DNA from 4 places in the Pseudomonas sp. DSP3-2-3 genome. Region 3 is predicted to be linked to each of the others. Evidence: predicted binding sites of a transcription regulator. Region 3 holds the regulator's gene; each other region holds the start of a gene.
The links. Region 3 encodes sigma-54, which starts transcription at its own class of promoters, with help from an activator protein. Its sites were predicted from a motif close to ANTGGCATNNANNTTGCTNT; they were not measured.

Region 1 (5,095 bases), on a different contig from region 3:
GCAGGCTCGCCTCATCACCCAGACGCTCGCCGTAAGGAGGGTTGCAGATCACCAGGCCTTTCTGGTTCTGGTCCGGGCGCGGCTCGAAGGTGGCGACTTCGCCCTGATAGACCTTGATCCACTCGCTCAGGCCAGCGCGCTCGATGTTGTTGCGCCCCGGCTGGATCAGGCGCGGGTCAGCTTCATAACCGCGAATCCACAGCGGCGGCTTGGCCAGACCGGCCTGTGCCCGCGCCACTGCATCATCATGCAACTTGGTCCAAAGCGCCGGGACGTGTCCCAGCCACGCCGAAAAACCCCAACGCTCGCGCTTGAGGTTGGGCGCGATGTCGGCAGCCATCATCGCCGCTTCCACCAGAAAGGTGCCCACGCCGCACATCGGGTCAGCCAGCGCGCCACCTTCAGCGGCAATACGCGGCCAGCCGGCACGAATCAGAATCGCGGCAGCAAGGTTTTCCTTGAGCGGTGCAGCGCCCTGCTGCAAACGATAGCCACGCTGGTGCAGGCTGTGCCCGGACAAGTCCAGGGACAGAATGGCTTCGCCGCGATCCAGGCGCAGATGTACGCGCAGATCGGGATTGAGCTTGTCCACCGAAGGCCGCAGACCCTCCGGCGTACGCAATTTGTCGACAATGGCGTCCTTGACCTTCAAGGCGCCAAAGTGGGTGTTATCAATGCCCGAACCGTTACCGCTGAACTCCACCGCCAGCGAACCATCGGCTTCAAGGTGGTCCTGCCAGTCGATATCCAGGACGCCGTGATACAGGTCTTCGGCGTCTTTCATCGGGAAGCGCTTGAGCACCAGCAGCACACGGTTGGCCAGGCGCGACCACAGGCATAACCGGTAGGCGGTTTCCATGGTGGCGACACCACGGATGGCCGAGGTGTGTTCCCGGGTCTCCTCAAGGCCAAGCGCAGTGGCTTCCTCAGACAGCAGGCCTTCGAGGCCTTTTGGGCACGTGAGGAAAAGTTCGTAACGTTCGGACATGAATATTCCAGGGCCGTAGCCATAAGCGGCGGGCAACGCATTGCCCCACCAGATTTAAAACAAGCGTCTTTCTTGGAGAACGCCTGCGTGGCACACACATTGTGCCGGTCCACCGCATGAGGTTATGACGTCAGTGCGGCAGTTTTTACCTTGAATCCAACCTGTTTGACCTTCAGCCCGCAATGGCCAAAAGACACTGGCTGAAAAGTGACTCATTCAGCATGACAACTGCCGCAATAAAAAGTCACATCGTGACCCTTCGTCGAAAAGCCTCTGAGTGCATTCAGCCATCACCCGCACTTGAGAATTGGTCTCAGCTTGCGCCGAAACCCTCGACATTGCGGGCTTGTAGAAAATATCAAGTTTGAAACACCTCAAGGCTTATGTCCCAGAGGTCACAAATGTTACGTGCTTATGACAAAACGATCATTCACAGCGCCCAATCCATTGGTTAGAACTCATCTCAGGTTGTTACTGCAATGGTAACGGCACCAAGCCCGCGACGCCGGCAGCGGGTACCAACGGCAGAATAATTCTGCCCGACCTCAGCACGAGGTCCCAGGGACATTACAGTCAACAAACGAGGGCAACACCCTATGAGAAGACTTAAGCGTGATCCGTTGGAAAGAGCATTTTTACGCGGATATCAATTTGGCGTTCATGGAAAATCCCGTGAGCTTTGCCCTTTTACTCTACCGTCAGTGCGCCAAGCGTGGATCAATGGTTGGCGAGAAGGACGCGGCGACAACTGGGACGGTATGACCGGCACTGCGGGAATCCACAGACTCAACGAACTTCACGCGGTCGGGTAATCAGGTAACTTCCGACCAGTCCAGCAAATCTCTGTAAAAAATGACCTAACCAGGCGCGTCCCATCCGGGCGCGGGGCGCAAGCCCAGGGGCTCCTCAGGAGCCCCTTTTTTATGCCTGGCGTTTGGGCATTGCCGCGATAGCGTCCACCGATTGGCGAATCAGTGCCGGGCCTTTATAGATAAAGCCGGAGTAGATCTGCACCAGACTGGCACCGGCGGCGATTTTCTCAGCCGCGTGCTTGCCTTCGGTGATGCCGCCCGCAGCGATGATCGGCAGACGCCCGGCCAGTTCACCGGCGAGGATCTTCACCGTATGCGTACTCTTCTCGCGTACCGGCGCACCTGACAACCCGCCCGCTTCGTCGCCGTGAGGCAAGCCTTCAACGCCTTGGCGGCTGAGCGTGGTGTTGGTGGCGATGACCGCGTCCATGCCGGATTCGATCAATGCCGCGGCAACCAACACGGTTTCTTCATCAGTCATGTCCGGGGCGATCTTGATTGCCAACGGCACGCGCTTGCCATGCAACTGGGTCAGCGCCTGCTGACGGATGCTCAAGGCTTCCAGCAGTTGCTTCAACGAGTCGCCGAATTGCAGGCTGCGCAGCCCCGGCGTGTTGGGCGAGCTGACATTGACCGTGACGTAGCTGGCGTGGGCGTAGACCTTGTCCAGGCAAATCAGATAGTCATCCACGGCGCGCTCGACCGGTGTATCGAAATTCTTGCCGATATTGATGCCCAGGATACCGGTGTATTTCGCGGCCTGAACCCGGCTGATCAGATGATCGACGCCCAGATTATTGAAGCCCATGCGATTGATGATCGCCTCGGCGTGCGGCAGGCGGAAGATCCGTGGCTTCGGATTGCCCGGCTGTGGACGCGGGGTTACCGTGCCGATTTCAACGAAGCCGAAACCCAGCTGGGCGAAGCCGTCGATGGCCGCGCCGTTCTTGTCCAGTCCTGCCGCCAGCCCGACCGGATTGGGAAACTCCAGGCCCATGACAGTCACCGGCAGGCGCGCAGGCGCCTTGCTCAGCAGGCGATTGAGCCCCAGGCGTCCGCCGGCACCAATCAGGTCCAGCGACAGGTCATGGGAGGTTTCCGGGGAAAGTTTGAACAGTAACTGGCGGGCCAGGTTATACATGGGCGGGCGCGACTCGTCGAAGCTGAATTCAGGGCGGCGATTATAGACGCCTGGGCGGGCGGGCGCGAGGCATGCGATCAGCTTTTAACAGGACGGCGTCAATGCGGGCGCTCGCACTGGCATATCGCTTGCTTGGAACAGTCATCAGCACTCGTTCCAACGGTGGAGCGATGCACAGACAATGGCGCCGTTTTCGTCCTTGCTTTATGCAACGGCTTGAACGACGCTTTTTTTATGGAAGAACCCCTCATCGGGCCAGCTACAAACGCTCCCGAGACAGGCTTTTCCGGAAAGGAAGAAACGCTTATGAATACCTCCACAAACGATCCGCTCGCCTGGGTGAATGGCAGCGATGCGCCAGAAATGAACAGCCTCGACCTGGGCTTCATGGCGTTGTCTGACAGTGCATCGTTGGTGGTGGCCGCCACTCAGGGGTTCGCCCAGCCTTATGGCCTGACCCTCAATCTCAAGCGCCAGGCTTCCTGGGCCAGCCTGCGTGACAAACTGGTCAGCGGCGAACTGCATGCCGCCCACAGCCTTTACGGCCTGATCTATGCCGTGCAACTGGGCATCGGCGGCGGTCCCGCGACGGACATGGCGGTGTTGATGGGCCTGAACCAGAACGGCCAGAGCATCAATTTGTCTCGACCGCTGCAAGATGCCGGCGTGATCACTCCTGAGGCACTGGACCGGCGCGCGCACCAAAGCGGCCCAAAGCTGACCTTCGCCCAGACCTTCCCCACCGGTAACCATGCGATGTGGTTGTATTACTGGCTGGCCAGCCAAGGCATTCATCCGCTTCACGATGTGACCAGCGTCGTCGTGCCGCCGCCGCAAATGGTTGCGCACCTGCAGGCCGGGCGTATCGACGGCTTCTGCGTTGGCGAACCCTGGGGTGCCAGTGCCGTGCAGCGACAACTGGGTTTCACCTTCGCCACCAGCCAGGCGATCTGGCCGGATCACCCGGAGAAAGTCCTGGGTTGCACCCGCGAGTTTGTCGAACAGAATCCCAACACGGCCCGCGCACTAGTGAAGGCCGTTCTGGAAGCCAGCCGTTTCATCGAAGAAAATCAGGAAAACCGCCGCAGCACCGCGCAGCTGATCAGTGGCAAAGACTATCTGGATGCACCCGCCAGCTGCATCGAGCCGCGTTTGCTCGGCGAATATACCGATGGGCTGGGCAACCAATGGCAGGATAATCATGCCCTGCGCTTTCATCGCGGCGGCGCAGTGAACCTGCCTTACCTGTCCGATGGCATGTGGTTCATGACCCAATTCCGCCGCTGGGGCTTGCTGCGCGAGGACCCGGACTATCTGTCGGTCGCCACACGCGTTCACCAACTGGAGTTGTATCGCCAGGCAGCGGGTGAAGTGGGCATCGAAGTCGCTGCTTCGGCCATGCGCAGCAGCCAGTTGATCGACGGCAAAGTCTGGGACGGCAGCGATCCGGCGGGCTACGCGCGCAGCTTCAAACTGCATGCGCTGGCTGATACCGCCCCCGACGTTGTCAGCCGCTGAGGGCCGCAATCATGCTACGTATCCTGTTGATCAACGACACACCGAAAAAAGTCGGACGCCTGAAAGCGGCGCTCTCCGAAGCGGGATTTGAAGTCATCGACGAGTCCGGGCTGATCATCGACTTGCCCGCTCGGGTTGAAGCGGTGCGCCCGGACGTGATCCTCATCGACACCGAATCCCCGGGCCGCGACGTCATGGAGCAGGTGGTGCTGGTCAGCCGTGATCAGCCGCGCCCCATCGTGATGTTCACCGACGAGCACGATCCCGACGTGATGCGCCAGGCGATCAAGTCCGGGGTCAGCGCCTACATCGTCGAGGGCATTCTTGCCCAGCGCCTGCAGCCCATCCTCGATGTCGCCATGGCACGATTTGAGAGCGATCAAGCCTTGCGTGCCCAACTTCAGGCACGCGATCAGCAATTGGCCGAACGCAAACGCATCGAACTGGCCAAGGGCTTGCTGATGAAAATGAAGGATTGCAAGGAAGAAGAGGCCTACACCCTGATGCGCCGTCAGGCCATGAGCAGGCAGCAGAAACTGATCCAGGTGGCCGAACAGATCATTGCCATGAGCGAGCTGCTGGGGTGATGCGGGCCAACGAAAAAGCGTCCTTCGCGTCTCTGGCCCAGCTTTTGCT
Region 2 (5,095 bases), on a different contig from region 3:
GCCACATAAGCGGCGTTGGGAATCGGGTGTTTGTGCCAGTTCAGCGTAGTGTTTGCAGGGATGTTGATTTTCAGCAGGGTCAGTTCCGGCTGTCCGGCAGGGTATGCCTTGTAGGCCGTGCCGTCCCAGGAAGTGGTCGATTTGAGCAGTACGGTTGAATCCAGCTCGCCTGGCTGTGCGTTACAGGCGGTGGTGGTTATCAGTACGCCAAGGACAACGAGTGTTTTTTTGAACATGTCTGGAGCATCCCTTTCTTCGTTGAAGCCTGCCCGAAGGCGGCTCATTGCACCCCTCGGTATCGAGCAGGTGCGCGAAGCGCGAAGGATGTCAAAAAGGCCGGAGGTGAGTGCGGTAGCCCGATACCACATTGGAATGCTGATTTAAGCGAAGATAAAAAAAGCCTCCCGAAGGAGGCCGCTTTGCTATGTCAACATTGCTGACGCTTCGACGCTGTTCAGACGAGGCTGATTGGTGAACGCCGTGTTCATTGTGTCTTGATACACAATTCCCCGGTCGCCCGCACCAGCGCCAGATCATGAATCGCGTCCCTGGCCTGCCGTGCGCGCTGCTGGCCCAACCAGTTCGGGCAATCAGGGTCGCGCCGGTAAGGGGCAAACGCCGCGTAATTTTGCAGCAGCTGGATTTGCAGCTGATCAAGCCTGGGGCGGATCTGTTTGGTCAGGTCGGGCCGTGGGGTGTCGGGCGCCTTGCCGGCCGCGTGCCAGGTGGCAAGCAGCGCGTATTGCACCAGTTTGTTCGCTTCGATCTGGGCCGCCAGGAACTGGCTGACTTCATCGCCATCGAGCTTGTAGCTCGGCGCAAGTCTGGCTGCGGCGGCAATGACTTGCTGCTCGCGCGGGCTGTCCTGAATCGGTTTGCCGCTGTCCCATTTGGTCAGCGCAACCTGATCGGCGATGGTCAGCCGCTCGCTGATGCTGCCGAGCAGGAGCGCCAGTGCTGCGGGGGGCGGCGGCGCAGCCGGGGGATTCGAGGTACACGCGCCAATACTGACGATACATGCGGGGAGAAGAAAGCGTCGGGCCATTTTGCTAACGTTGGGCATCGGTTGATCTCTACGTTGTTTTTGTGGGATCGAAGCTTGGCGCTGCAAGAACGCGCACGAGCGTTGCGCGCGCAGGGTCGGGTAGTCAACCAGAAAACCGACCCATAAAAAAGGCCTCCCGAAGGAGGCCTCTTATTGCATCAACGTTACGTCAAAACCGCTGACGTGACTGGATCAGCAGCTGTAGTACAGCTCGTATTCCAGTGGGTGTACGAAGGTGCGTACTTTGATTTCTTCTTCGCTTTTCAGAGCGATGTAAGCGTCGATGAAATCGTCGCTGAAAACGCCGCCTTTGGTCAGGAACGCACGACCTTTGTCCAGCTCTTCCAGGGCTTCTTTCAGGCTACCGCAAACTTGTGGGATCTCTTTGGCCTCTTCAGGCGGCAGGTCATACAGGTTTTTGTCAGCTGCGTCGCCAGGGTGGATCTTGTTCTGGATGCCATCCAGGCCAGCCATCAACAGTGCAGCGAAGCCCAGGTACGGGTTGGCTGCTGGATCCGGGAAGCGCGCTTCGATACGGCGGGCTTTAGGGCTCGACACGTAAGGAATACGGATGGAAGCGGAACGGTTGCGCGCCGAGTAGGCCAGCATTACCGGAGCTTCGAAACCTGGGACCAGACGCTTGTAGGAGTTGGTCGACGGGTTGGTGAAGCCGTTCAGTGCCTTACCGTGCTTGATGATGCCGCCGATGAAGAACAGGGCGGTGTCGGACAGACCGGCATAACCTTCGCCAGCGAAGGTGTTCTTGCCATCTTTGGAGATGGACATGTGAACGTGCATACCCGAACCGTTATCGCCGTACAGAGGCTTAGGCATGAAGGTAGCGGTGCGGCCGTAAGCGTCGGCAACGTTGTGTACGCAATACTTGAGGGTCTGAACTTCGTCAGCCTTCTTGACCAGCGTGTTGAACTTGACGCCAATTTCGTTCTGACCGGCAGTCGCCACTTCGTGGTGGTGAACTTCGATAACCAGACCCATTTCTTCCATGGCATTACACATGGAGGTACGGATTTCGTGGTCGTGGTCGAACGGCGGAACAGGGAAGTAGCCGCCTTTCACGCCCGGACGGTGGCCTTTGTTGCCGCCTTCCACGTCCTGGTCAGACATCCACGAACCTTGTTCGGAGAAGATCTTGAACATGGAACCGGAGATGTCGGACTTGAACTTCACTTCGTCGAAGATGAAGAATTCTGGCTCCGGACCAACGAATACGGTGTCGCCGATACCGGTGGACTTCAGGTATTCCTCGGCACGGTGAGCAATGGCGCGTGGGTCGCGGTCATAGCCTTGCATGGTCGAAGGTTCGATGATGTCGCAAACCAGGATGATAGTTGGTTCTTCGGTGAACGGGTCGAGCACGGCAGTGCTGTCGTCCGGCATCAGGATCATGTCGGAAGCTTCGATGCCTTTCCAGCCAGCAATGGAGGAGCCGTCGAACATTTTGCCGATTTCAAAGAAATCTTCATCCAGCGCGTCGCGAGCCGGCATGGTCACGTGATGCTGAGTGCCTTTGGTGTCCGTGAAGCGCAGATCAATCCACTTAACGTCATGATCTTTGATGAGTTGAACCGACTTCGACATGGTGTCCTCCGGGTGGCTTCGGGCCGTTTTATGGTTTAGGCCCTTAGAATTTGGGTGATGCCGGCGCGAATACTCGGCTAAGGCAACCTGCCTCACAAGGGAGCAAATTGCATGCCAGTGCCCCGTGTTGGGTTTTTTGCGTCAAACACGCTCTTTATAGGGGGGAAAATCGATTTTAACTAATTCGCGCGCACCTTAATGATGCGATCAACTGGCCTACAGGTCCGTTTTGGTGCGTCGATGATTGGTTGCACGATAACTGGTTAAACCTTGAGCAATTTCCGCTATAATCCCGCCCCCTCTTTTTCGGCTGGCACCTCGCGCGCTGTTTTCATGAAACTAATCGTAAAAGTCTTCCCCGAAATCACTATTAAAAGCCGGCCGGTGCGTAAGCAGTTCATCCGCCAGCTGGCCAAAAACATCCGTACCGTGCTCCGCGACCTGGACCCGGCACTGGTGGTGGGAGGCGTGTGGGACAATCTTGAGGTTCAGACGCGTATCACTGAGCCCAAGACCCTGCACGAGATGACTGAGCGTCTCAGTTGCATGCCCGGCATCGCCAACTTCCTGCAAGTGGCTGAATACCCGCTGGGCGACATGGATGACATCCTCGCCAAGTGCAAACTGCACTACGCCGACCTGCTGCCAGGGAAGATTTTTTCCGTGCGCTGCAAGCGTGCGGGCAAGCATTCGTTCAGCTCAATGGACGTCGAAAAATACGTCGGCAGCAAGCTGCGTATCGAGTGCGGCGCTGCCGGAATCGACCTGAAAAAGCCGGAAATCGAAGTGCGGATGGAAATTCGCGACCAACGGTTGTTTGTGATTCACAGCCAGCACAACAGCATCGGCGGCTATCCACTGGGCGCGCTCGAACAGACCCTGGTGTTGATGTCCGGCGGTTTCGATTCGACGGTCGCGGCCTATCAGGTCATGCGGCGCGGGCTTATGGCGCACTTCTGCTTCTTCAACCTGGGCGGTCGTGCCCATGAACTGGGCGTGATGGAAGTTGCGCATTTCATCTGGAAGAAGTACGGCAGCTCGCAAAGAGTGCTGTTTGTCAGCGTTCCTTTCGAGGAAGTTCTCGGAGAAATCCTGCAGAAAGTCGATAACAGTCATATGGGTGTAGTTTTGAAGCGTATGATGTTGCGCGCTGCATCCTCTATTGCTGATCGCCTGGAAATCGACGTGCTGGTAACCGGCGAAGCGATTTCCCAAGTGGCCAGCCAGACGTTGCCGAACCTGTCGCTGATCGATGCGGCTACTGACAAGCTGGTCTTGCGCCCGCTGATCACCAGCCACAAGCAGGACATCGTCGATCAGGCGGTTGAAATTGGCACTGCCGATTTCGCCAAACACATGCCTGAGTATTGCGGGGTGATTTCGATCAACCCCAAGACCAACGCCAAGCGCAACCGCGTTGAGTACGAAGAACAACAGTTCGACATGGCGATTCTCGAGCGAGCGCTGGAGAATGCCAAGCTGGTCTCGATCGATCGGGTTATTGACGATTTGAGCCGCAGCATCGAGATAGAGGAAGTCAGTCAAGCGCTGGCAGGCCAGGTCATCATCGACATCCGTCATCCGGATGCCCAGGAAGACCAGCCGCTGCAATTGCCTGGCATTGAAATACAGGCGCTGCCGTTCTATGCATTGAACAGCCGCTTCAAGGAACTGGATGACACGCGCCAGTACCTGTTGTATTGCGACAAAGGCGTCATGAGTCGCCTGCATGCTCATCATTTGCTCAGTGAGGGGCATGCCAATGTGCGCGTTTATCGACCGAGCTAAGTGCCCGGGGCTGTTTGCCTGTGGCTTGCGTCACCGGCCCCCCGACGCCAGTCGTCTAGCCGTAACGGCTTTTGGCCGACTCTAACGTTATAAATAGCTGTCTAGATTTATTCAGCTGACCGAATCCTCTGATCGAGATACACAAGTGATCGAAAATCTACGCAACATCGCCATCATTGCTCACGTTGACCATGGTAAAACCACCCTGGTAGACAAACTCTTGCGTCAATCCGGCACCCTGGAACGCGGCGAGCTCAACGACGAACGCGTGATGGACTCCAACGACCAGGAGAAAGAACGCGGTATTACCATTCTGGCGAAAAACACCGCCATCAACTGGAACGGCTACCACATCAACATCGTGGATACCCCGGGCCACGCCGACTTCGGCGGTGAAGTAGAGCGCGTGATGTCGATGGTTGACTCCGTTCTGCTGCTGGTTGACGCTCAAGACGGCCCTATGCCGCAAACCCGTTTCGTGACCAAGAAGGCTTTCGAAGCCGGCCTGCGTCCAATCGTGGTCATCAACAAGGTTGACCGTCCAGGCGCGCGTCCGGACTGGGTTCTGGATCAGATCTTCGACCTGTTCGACAACCTGGGCGCTACCGAAGAACAGCTGGACTTCCAGGTCGTTTACGCTTCCGCGCTGAACGGTATTGCCGG
Region 3 (5,095 bases):
TGATTCTCAGCGCCCAGGGCAACCTTGAAGCAGCCCACGCCGCCTACTTATAGAAGCCATTTATGTTCAGTAAAAAAATTCGCTCGTTTCTGATCTTCGGCGTGTTGGCGGTGCTGCTCGCCGCTGCCGGCTATTGGAATATCAGCCCTGAAAGCTTCATGGATCAGCCCGTGACGTCGGTGGACGAAAGCGCTATCGATTTCTACGCAATCAACGCCCACAGCGTTCAGTACCTGCCGGATGGCAAGCTGCAATACGAAATGACGGCGGACAAGGTCGAGCACCTGAAGGCTACCGACGTAACGCTGCTGACCACACCGGACCTGCAAATGTTTCGCGGCACGCTTTATCCGTGGCATATCCAGAGCAAGCAAGGTGAAGTTTCCCCTGGCGGCACTCAGGTCGAATTGATCGATTCGGTTCGCGTAGCACGAACCGATGATAAAAACCGTACGACCATTATCACCAGTAGTCGAATGACCGTATTCCCACAGAAGCAATATGCGCAGACCGAGCAAGCCGTTAGAATCGACGGCGCGGGCGGTGTGACCACGGCCAAGGGAATGAAAGCGTATTTGAACGACGGCAGGATGGACCTGCTGTCCAACGTAAGAGGACAGTATGAGGCTCGTTAAAACCCTTCCTTTATTGCTCGGCCTGGGCGCAGCACTGGGAAGCGCGAGCGCCTGGTCCCTGCCGACTGACCGCGATCAACCGATCCACATTCAGTCTGACGATGCGCAGCTTGATGATAAAAAAGGCGTGGCCACCTACAAAGGCAACGTCATCATCACGCAAGGCTCGATGAAGATCACCGGCAACACCGTGACCATCACCCGTAACGCTCAGGGCGAAGTCGACGTGTTCACCTCCGTTGGCAACCTGGCTTATTACGAGCAGAAGCCCTCGGTGGACAAGCCTATCGTTCAGGCCTACGCCATTACCATTCAATACTACGCGGCGCAGGATCGCATCGTATTGATCGACAAGGCCAAGGTCATCAATGACGGCAACACGTCCGAAGGCGAGAAAATCGTTTACGACACCGTGAAGCAGATCGTTAGCGCCGGCCGTGCCAATGGCAACAAGGTCACCGCACCGCGTCCGCGTATCGACATGGTGATCCAGCCGAAAAAGAAAACCGACCAGCAGAAGGCCCAGTAAATGGCGACGCTGAAAGCCCAGCATTTGGCTAAAAGCTACAAGGGCCGTCAGGTCGTACGCGATGTGAGCCTGTCTATCGACAGTGGGCAAATCGTTGGCCTGCTTGGGCCTAACGGTGCCGGCAAGACAACCTGCTTCTACATGATCGTCGGCCTGGTTCAGGCCGATCAGGGCCGCGTCCTGATCGATGACCTGGACGTCAGCCACCAGCCGATGCACGGCCGTGCGCGCGCAGGCATCGGTTATCTTCCCCAGGAAGCCTCGATCTTCCGCAAGCTTTCGGTAGCCGACAACATCATGGCGATCCTTGAGACCCGCAAGGAGCTGGACAGCGCCGCGCGCCGCAAGGAACTGGAAAGCCTGCTGCAGGAATTCCACATCAGCCATATCCGCGACAACCTGGGCATGAGCCTGTCCGGTGGTGAACGTCGCCGGGTGGAAATCGCCCGCGCCCTGGCCACCTCGCCGAAATTCATCCTGCTCGACGAACCTTTCGCCGGCGTGGACCCGATTTCGGTAGGTGATATCAAGCAGATCATTCATCACCTGAAAGCCAAGGGTATCGGCGTTCTGATCACCGATCACAACGTCCGCGAAACCCTGGATATCTGCGAAACCGCTTACATCGTCAACGATGGGCAACTGATCGCCGAAGGCGATTCGGAAACCATTCTGGCTAACCAGCTGGTGAAAGAGGTTTACCTCGGTCACGAGTTCCGCCTGTAATTGCTGCGGTGTCTCGCTTCCCCAAGCGGGCAATGCCCGAGTGTTTCAATGATGCAGCATTAATTGCCATCACACTCTAGGCAAACACTTCGGTTTCAGGCATATAATTTGCTTATGTAGGCGCCCCGGCGCCCTGATAGTGGATGGCGCATGTGCGCCGGCGAATAAGGTGTTAGCCCCAGCCATGAAACCATCGCTAGTCCTGAGAATGGGCCAGCAGCTGACGATGACGCCGCAGCTGCAACAGGCCATCCGCTTACTCCAGCTTTCGACTCTGGATCTCCAACAGGAGATTCAAGAGGCGCTGGAATCCAACCCTATGCTGGAACGCCAGGAAGAAGGCGACGATTTCGACAACGCCGATCCACTGGCTGACAATATCGAGCAAAAGCCCAATCCTGATGTTCAGGAGCCGACTTATCAGGAATCCGCCCCGACGGTCGACAACCTGGAAGAAGGCGAATGGAACGAGCGCATTCCCAATGAATTGCCGGTGGACACCGCCTGGGAAGACGTCTATCAGACCAGCGCCAGTAGTCTGCCCAGCAATGACGACGATGAATGGGACTTCACCACCCGCACATCCGTCGGTGAAAGCCTGCAGAGCCATTTGCTCTGGCAGCTGAATCTGGCGCCGATGTCGGACACCGATCGTCTGATAGCCGTGACGCTGATCGACTGCATCAACAACCAGGGTTATCTGGACGAAACACTCGAAGAAATTCTCGACGCCTTCGATCCTGAGCTGGACATTGAGCTCGACGAGATCGAAGCCGTTCTGCACCGCATCCAGCAGTTTGAACCCGCCGGTATCGGCGCGCGCAATCTCAGTGAGTGCCTGATGCTGCAACTGCGCCAACTGCCTGCCAAGACCCGCTGGCTCGCCGAAGCCCAGCGCCTGGTCAGCGACTTCATTGACTTGTTGGGCAGCCGCGATTACGGCCAGCTGATGCGCCGCATGAAGCTCAAGGAAGACGAACTGCGCCAGATCATCGAACTGGTCCAGAGCCTCAATCCACGGCCGGGCTCGCAAATCGAATCCGCCGAAGCCGAATATGTCGTCCCGGACGTCATTGTGCGCAAGGATAACGAGCGCTGGCTGGTCGAGCTCAATCAGGAGTCGGTCCCTCGCCTGCGCGTGAACCCGCAATACGCCGGATTCGTGCGGCGTGCCGACACCAGCGCCGACAACACCTTCATGCGCAATCAGTTGCAGGAAGCCCGCTGGTTCATCAAGAGCCTGCAGAGCCGCAATGAAACGCTCATGAAGGTCGCGACCCAGATCGTCGAGCATCAGCGCGGCTTCCTGGAATACGGCGACGAGGCGATGAAGCCGCTCGTCCTTCATGACATCGCTGAAGCGGTCGGCATGCACGAATCGACGATTTCCCGCGTGACCACGCAAAAATTCATGCATACGCCACGTGGCATCTACGAACTGAAATATTTCTTTTCGAGCCACGTAAGCACGTCCGAGGGCGGTGAGTGTTCGTCCACAGCGATTCGCGCGATCATCAAAAAACTGGTTGCCGCGGAAAATCAGAAAAAGCCGTTGAGTGACAGCAAGATCGCTGGTTTACTGGAGGCACAAGGCATTCAGGTAGCTCGTCGCACAGTTGCTAAATACCGCGAATCACTGGGCATTGCGCCATCTAGCGAACGCAAGCGACTGATGTGACCCGGCAAGGGTAAAGACGTGGCGCGCACACTCCGCAGTCGTTTTTACCCAAGCCCCAGCTGCAGGCCAAAGCGTTCCAGTGGTAGGCAAAAGCCTGCCTCTTTATGCACTGGCAATAAGGAGAAAGCGGTATGCAAGTCAACATCAGTGGACATCAACTGGATGTGACCGACGCCCTACGCGACTACATCACCGAAAAACTCGGACGACTGGAGCGCCACTTCGACAAGATAACCAATGTGCAGGTCATCATGGAGGTCGAGAAGCTGAAACAGAAAATCGAAGCCACCCTGCACATCCCCGGCGCGAAGGTAGTCGCCAATGCGGAACATGACGACATGTACGCGGCGATTGACCTTCTGACCGACAAGCTAGACAGACAATTGCTCAAGCATAAGGAAAAGCAGATCGGCCACCTCCAGGGTGCGACGGCTCGCTGATACCCCCACACATGATCCGACTCGAAAACATCCTGACCCCCGGCCGTTCACTCGTGAACGTGCCGGGCGGCAGTAAGAAACGCGTACTTGAACAGATTGCCAATCTGATCGGCAGAGAAGTGCCTGATCTGGACTCGCAAACCCTGTTCGAAAGCCTTGTTGCCCGCGAAAAACTCGGGTCTACCGGCTTTGGTAACGGCATCGCCATCCCGCATTGTCGCCTGAAGGGTTGTCACTCGCCCATCAGTGCGTTGCTGCACCTGAACTCACCGGTTGATTTCGATGCCATTGATGGCGCGCCTGTGGACCTGCTGTTTGTCCTGCTGGTTCCGGAAGCTGCCACCGATGCACACCTGGAGCTCCTGCGCCAAATCGCCAGCATGCTTGATCGCAAAGAAGTGCGTGACCGTCTGCGCAGCGCTGAAAGCAATGAAGCGCTTTATCAGGTGGTACTGGACGAGCAGAACGGGCATTAACCATGCGCATGATTATCGTCAGTGGCCGTTCAGGCTCCGGCAAGAGCACGGCCCTGGATGTACTGGAGGACAGCGGCTTCTATTGCGTTGACAACCTCCCCGCCGGCCTGCTGCCTGAGCTTGCCGAACGCGCGCTGATCAACACGGAACTGGCCGAGCCACTGCTTGCGGTTTCCATCGACGCGCGCAATCTGCCAAGCCACCTGACCCGCTTCCCGCAGATGCTTGAGGAAGTACGCTCGCGCAACATTCAGTGCGATGTGCTTTACCTCGATGCCGACGAAGCAACCCTGTTCAAGCGCTTCTCGGAAACCCGCCGCCGCCATCCGCTGAGCACCGCAAATCGCTCGCTTGCGGAGGCGATCCGCGACGAAACCACGTTATTGGGCCCGATCATCGATCTGGCCGACCTGAAGATCAACACCACGCACCTGAACCTCTATCAGTTGCGCGACACGCTGAAACTGCGCCTGCTGAACAAGCCGGAACCGGGCACTGCATTCTTGATTGAGTCGTTTGGCTTCAAGCGTGGCATGCCGGTGGATGCTGATCTGGTTTTCGATGTCCGCTGCCTGCCCAACCCCTACTGGAAGCCGGAACTGCGCGAACAA
Region 4 (5,095 bases), on a different contig from region 3:
AGCGACTGGATCCGTACGGCCATGAAAAAGATTTCCTGCGATCAACAGCGCTCGGCCGATACGCACATGCTCAAACTGGATGTTCCCGCATTCAAAGACGTCGATATCTACATCAAGGATGAAAGCACGCATCCGAGCGGCAGTTTGAAGCACCGGCTGGCGCGTTCGTTGTTCCTGCATGCGATTTGCAGTGGCAAGGTTCGCGAAGGCACGCATGTGGTCGAGGCGTCATCCGGCAGTACGGCGGTGTCCGAAGCCTATTTCGCCAGGCTGGTGGGGCTGAGCTTTACGGCGGTGATGCCACGCAATACGGCGAGCAAGAAAATCGAACAGGTGGAATTGCTGGGTGGCCGCTGTCATTTCGTCGAGCGCGCCTGCGATGTGTATGCCGAGGCCGAGCGGCTGGCCAGCGTGGGCGATGGTCATTACATGGACCAGTTCACCTTCGCCGAGCGCGCCACCGACTGGCGCGGCAATAACAATATTGCCGACAGCATTTTCGAGCAGTTGAGCGGCGAAGAGCATCCAGTGCCTGCCGCAATCGTGATGAGCGCCGGAACCGGCGGCACCTCGGCGACAATTGGCCGTTTCATCCGCTACAAGGGGCATGACACGCAGCTGATCGTGGTGGACCCGGAGAATTCGGTGTTCTATGAGAGCTATCGTACGGGTGATACCGGCGTGACCAGCCAGCAGGGCAGCCGCATCGAAGGTATTGGCCGACCCAAGGTCGAGGCTTCGTTTCTGCCCGGCGTGATCGACGACATGTTGCAGGTGCCTGACGCCGCGAGCATCGCCACGCTGGCCTGGCTCGAACGGCTGCTCGGCAAGAAGCCCGGCGGCTCGACTGGCACCAACGTCTGGGGCGCGTTGACAGTGGCGCTGCAGATGCAGGAGCAAGGCTTGAAAGGATCAGTGGTGACGCTGATGTGCGACAGCGGCGAGCGTTATCTGGACACGTACTACGACCCGCAATGGGTCGCGCGCACCATTGGTGACCTCGCGCCTTATACGCGCAAGCTGGAGCAGTTGTTGGTGCCGGCCAGATAGGTCAACACCGGCCCGTTGGAGCGAGGCTTGCCCGCGAAGAGCGGTAACGCGGTGATTCTGGTGCACCGAGGCCGTCTGGTTCACGGGCCAGCCTCGCTCCAACGGATGGTTATGCGTCAGGCGTCATTCTTTGGCGAAGCGTTCGCTTCCATCTCCGCAACCTTGGCTTCCAGCGCTTCCAGGCGTGCCCGGGTGCGGGCGAGGACGGCCATCTGGCTGTCGAACTCCTCACGACTGACCAGATCCAGTTTGCTGAAGCCGCTTTGCAGCAGGGCCTTGAACTGGGTTTCAAATTCATTGCGCGGGATTGGCGTCTCGCCGTTGAACAAGCGCGAGGCGTGGCCGCTCAGGGCATCAAGGAAAGCTTTGGGCGCGAGCATGGTCAGGTTCCAGAATCAGATGGGCGGCAGTGTAGCACGCAGCGTCTATAGTCAATCCAGGTCGGGGGATGCACGGTTATCGCGCATCGGTGCGTGCACGCGCGCACTGTAGTTGTGCGTTCCGCTCGTCTGGAAGGGGCCGGGGTTGAACGATTGTGGGTCAAGGGCCTGTATTCAATGAAAAATCACGAGATGGCAAGCTTTCTGCTTAGACGCTTATGACCCATGCACTGAGGCAGTCGCTGTGACGAGGGCAGTGCGGCAGGCGGAGCGGGGATGTGTTTCGTCAGAAGTGGTTTCTGGGGTTGGTCGGGCCTCTATTTAAGGCGACCGACGCGTTACAAAGCCAGGCACTGCGCTTAGACTTGAGTCGGGTTTGTTTTCCTGGGGCAAGTCCACCAATTCGGGAGAAAGTTTCATGAAGCTAGTCACTGCAATCATTAAGCCGTTCAAGCTGGACGACGTGCGCGAGTCGCTGTCTGAAATCGGCGTGCAGGGCATCACCGTCACTGAAGTCAAAGGCTTCGGACGTCAGAAAGGCCACACCGAGCTGTATCGCGGTGCGGAATACGTAGTCGACTTCCTTCCCAAGGTGAAGATCGATGTAGCCATTGATGACAAGGATCTGGATCGGGTTATCGAGGCGATAACCAAAGCAGCCAACACCGGCAAGATTGGTGACGGCAAGATCTTCGTGGTCAATCTGGAACAGGCTATTCGCATCCGTACGGGCGAAACCGATACCGACGCAATCTAAGCCGCCAACCCCAACGCCCCAGGAGAAAACAATATGACTCTGCGTCAATTCGCAGGGCTAGGAGCCCTGTTGTCCCTCGTAACCCCTGGCCTTGCCATGGCGGCGGACGAAGTGGCAGCCCCAGTCCTCAACTCAGGCGACACTGCCTGGATGCTGACTTCGACAGCCTTGGTGCTGTTCATGACTATTCCCGGCCTCGCGCTGTTCTACGGCGGCATGGTTCGGTCGAAAAACATTCTTTCCGTGATGATGCAGTGCTTCGCTATCACTGGTTTGATCAGCATCCTGTGGGTCGTTTACGGCTACAGCATTGCGTTCGATACCACAGGTATGGAAGCCGGCGTCGTCAACTTCAACTCCTTCTTCGGTGGCATGGGTAAAGCGTTCCTCGCTGGTATCACGCCAGCCAGCATCACTGGCCCTGCTGCGTTGTTCCCTGAAGCGGTGTTCGTCACCTTTCAGATGACCTTCGCCATCATCACTCCAGCCCTGATCGTCGGCGCCTTCGCAGAACGCATGAAGTTCTCCGCGATGCTGATCTTCATGGCTATCTGGTTCACCCTGGTCTACGCGCCAATCGCGCACATGGTCTGGGGCGGCGTCGGTGGTCTGTTGTGGGACTGGGGCGTTCTGGACTTCGCAGGCGGCACCGTGGTTCACATCAACGCGGGTGTGGCTGGCCTGGTTGCCTGTCTGGTACTTGGCAAGCGTAAAGGTTTCCCGACTACCCCGATGGCTCCGCATAACCTGGGTTACACCCTGGTCGGCGCGGCAATGCTCTGGGTAGGCTGGTTCGGCTTCAACGCCGGTTCCGCTGCTGCGGCAAACGGCACTGCCGGTATGGCGATGCTGGTTACCCAGATCGCGACTGCCGCCGCTGCGCTGGGCTGGATGTTCGCCGAGTGGCTGACCCACGGTAAGCCAAGTGCCCTGGGCATCGCTTCGGGTGTGGTTGCCGGTCTGGTTGCCGTTACACCGGCCGCAGGTACTGTTGGCCCGATGGGCGCTCTGATCATCGGTCTGGCTGCAGGCGTGATCTGCTTCTTCTGCGCCACCAGCCTCAAGCGCAAGCTCGGCTACGACGACTCCCTGGACGCCTTCGGCGTGCACGGTATCGGCGGTATCGTCGGCGCGATCCTTACCGGTGTATTCGCAGCCCCTGCTCTGGGCGGCTTCGGCACCGTGACTGACATCGCGGCACAAGTCTGGATCCAGTGCAAAGGCGTAGGCTTCACGATCATCTACACCGCGATCGTGACCTTCATCATCCTCAAGGTGCTGGACGCGGTCATGGGCCTGCGTATCACCGAGGAAGAAGAAGCGGTCGGCCTCGACCTTGCGCAACACAACGAGCGTGGCTACAACCTGTAAGTCAGCGCAAAAAAAATGCCCGGTTTGCCGGGCATTTTTTTGTCTGGCGTTTGTCGATAGAGGGCATCGCGGATGTCTTACAGAAGAGCCGGTTTATTGCGCGCTTTGCTTTTTCTACCAGCGCGTTAGAATGCGCGCCGAACATGCGGAGAACTGTATGTGGCAACAGACCAGGATTACCCTGCGGGCCAGGCCTCGTGGGTTCCATCTGGTGACCGACGAGATACTGGCAGGCTTGCCCGAGCTGCGCGGTTGTCGAGTGGGACTGTTGCATTTGTGGCTGCAGCATACCTCGGCTTCGTTGACCATCAACGAGAGTGCCGACCCGGCCGTGCGTCGCGACTTCGAACGCTTTTTCAACCGTCTGGCACCTCAGGGCGTGGACGGCTTTGAACATGATGACGAAGGACCTGACGACCTGCCGGCGCATTTCAAGGCCAGTTTGCTAGGCTGCCAGTTGTTGCTGCCGGTAACGGCAGGGCGATTGGCGCTGGGCACCTGGCAAGGTGTTTATCTTGGTGAGCATCGCGATGTTGGTGGTGCTCGCAACGTCCTCGCCACCTTGCAAGGTGAGAAGGCGTGATCGCTGAGCTTCAGCGCTATGTTGAATTTTTTCCGACTGCATTCGAAAACGGGCGCAGCTGGGCTATAACTAATCTGCTTTCGCAAGTCATGAGGTAGAACATGAGCGACGACGACAACGACGATCTGGTTGATGATCTGGAAGGTGAAGAGGACGGTGAGGAGCTTGTAGCTGCTGCCGAAGACGATGGCGCTGAAGTTGATGACAGCGTCGAAGCTTCCGTCACTCCCACCAAGGGAAAAGCCAAGGCTGCAGTCTCGGTTGATGAGCTGCCTAGCGTAGAAGCCAAAAACAAAGAGCGTGATGCTCTGGCTCGCGCAATGGAAGAGTTCCTCGCTCGGGGCGGCAAGGTACAGGAAGTGGAAGCCAACGTGGTCGCCGATCCTCCCAAGAAGCCTGACAACAAATACGGTAGCCGCCCGATTTAAGGTGTCGGTTGCCGCATGAAAAAAAGCCCGCTGTCGCTGCGGGCTTTTTTTTTCGTGTTTATCTCGTTGGAGATTCTATGTCTGAGGGCAACTGACAGGCGCCGCAGAAGTATTGTCTGAACCGACGCCTTCCCGGATGAATCCGGTCCCACTAGATCGCGCTGATTTTGTGGGACCGGATTTATCCGGGAAGACGGCATTCCAGTAGATGCAAATGCATCGGCTGTACGTCCAGATCCGTTGGAGGCTTGCCCGCGAATTGGCCGTAGGAGCGACTTTAGTCGCGAAGGCGTCAATTGCCTTCCTGGCTAAAGCCGGTCCCACACCAAGCCAACGGGAGTCAGCTCCAGCGTCGCAACACATCCGGCAGTTGCGTCAGGCTGCTGATCTCGGCATCCGGGGATTTTTCGGCTTCCCAGGGTTTGCCCTGTGGGTTGTACCAGATGGCGCGCATGCCGGCTTGCTGGGCGCCTGCAATGTCATCGCCGGGATGGTCGCCGATATGCACGGCATGCGCCGGATCAGC

Region 1: a site for sigma-54 is predicted at 3,057-3,076, ahead of ACP7E4_RS10705 (CmpA/NrtA family ABC transporter substrate-binding protein). Genes of this name have one in related genera too.
Region 2: a site for sigma-54 is predicted at 2,744-2,763, ahead of glnA (glutamate--ammonia ligase). Genes of this name have one in related genera too.
Region 4: a site for sigma-54 is predicted at 1,622-1,641, ahead of glnK (P-II family nitrogen regulator). Genes of this name have one in related genera too.

The regions. Positions count from the first base shown of each region.
Region 1 covers NZ_JAFCXH010000007.1:124,974-130,068, reverse strand. Annotated here, with positions in the region: gene rlmKL (bifunctional 23S rRNA (guanine(2069)-N(7))-methyltransferase RlmK/23S rRNA (guanine(2445)-N(2))-methyltransferase RlmL) at 1-988, opposite strand, end outside; gene rmf (ribosome modulation factor) at 1,585-1,800, shown strand; gene ACP7E4_RS10710 (quinone-dependent dihydroorotate dehydrogenase) at 1,910-2,941, opposite strand; gene ACP7E4_RS10705 (CmpA/NrtA family ABC transporter substrate-binding protein) at 3,248-4,459, shown strand; gene ACP7E4_RS10700 (ANTAR domain-containing response regulator) at 4,471-5,046, shown strand.
Region 2 covers NZ_JAFCXH010000014.1:15,011-20,105, forward strand. Annotated here, with positions in the region: gene ACP7E4_RS17070 (cupin domain-containing protein) at 1-236, opposite strand, end outside; gene ACP7E4_RS17075 (chorismate mutase) at 485-1,063, opposite strand; gene glnA (glutamate--ammonia ligase) at 1,238-2,644, opposite strand; gene thiI (tRNA uracil 4-sulfurtransferase ThiI) at 2,978-4,432, shown strand; gene typA (translational GTPase TypA) at 4,578-5,095, shown strand, end outside.
Region 3 covers NZ_JAFCXH010000008.1:176,777-181,871, forward strand. Annotated here, with positions in the region: gene kdsC (3-deoxy-manno-octulosonate-8-phosphatase KdsC) at 1-53, shown strand, start outside; gene lptC (LPS export ABC transporter periplasmic protein LptC) at 63-635, shown strand; gene lptA (lipopolysaccharide transport periplasmic protein LptA) at 622-1,164, shown strand; gene lptB (LPS export ABC transporter ATP-binding protein) at 1,165-1,890, shown strand; gene ACP7E4_RS12145 (RNA polymerase factor sigma-54) at 2,075-3,568, shown strand; gene hpf (ribosome hibernation-promoting factor, HPF/YfiA family) at 3,700-4,008, shown strand; gene ptsN (PTS IIA-like nitrogen regulatory protein PtsN) at 4,020-4,484, shown strand; gene rapZ (RNase adapter RapZ) at 4,487-5,095, shown strand, end outside.
Region 4 covers NZ_JAFCXH010000049.1:16,851-21,945, forward strand. Annotated here, with positions in the region: gene ACP7E4_RS28980 (PLP-dependent cysteine synthase family protein) at 1-1,050, shown strand, start outside; gene ACP7E4_RS28985 (accessory factor UbiK family protein) at 1,167-1,430, opposite strand; gene glnK (P-II family nitrogen regulator) at 1,849-2,187, shown strand; gene ACP7E4_RS28995 (ammonium transporter) at 2,221-3,558, shown strand; gene ACP7E4_RS29000 (secondary thiamine-phosphate synthase enzyme YjbQ) at 3,716-4,141, shown strand; gene sutA (transcriptional regulator SutA) at 4,243-4,569, shown strand; gene ACP7E4_RS29010 (HAD family hydrolase) at 4,910-5,095, opposite strand, start outside.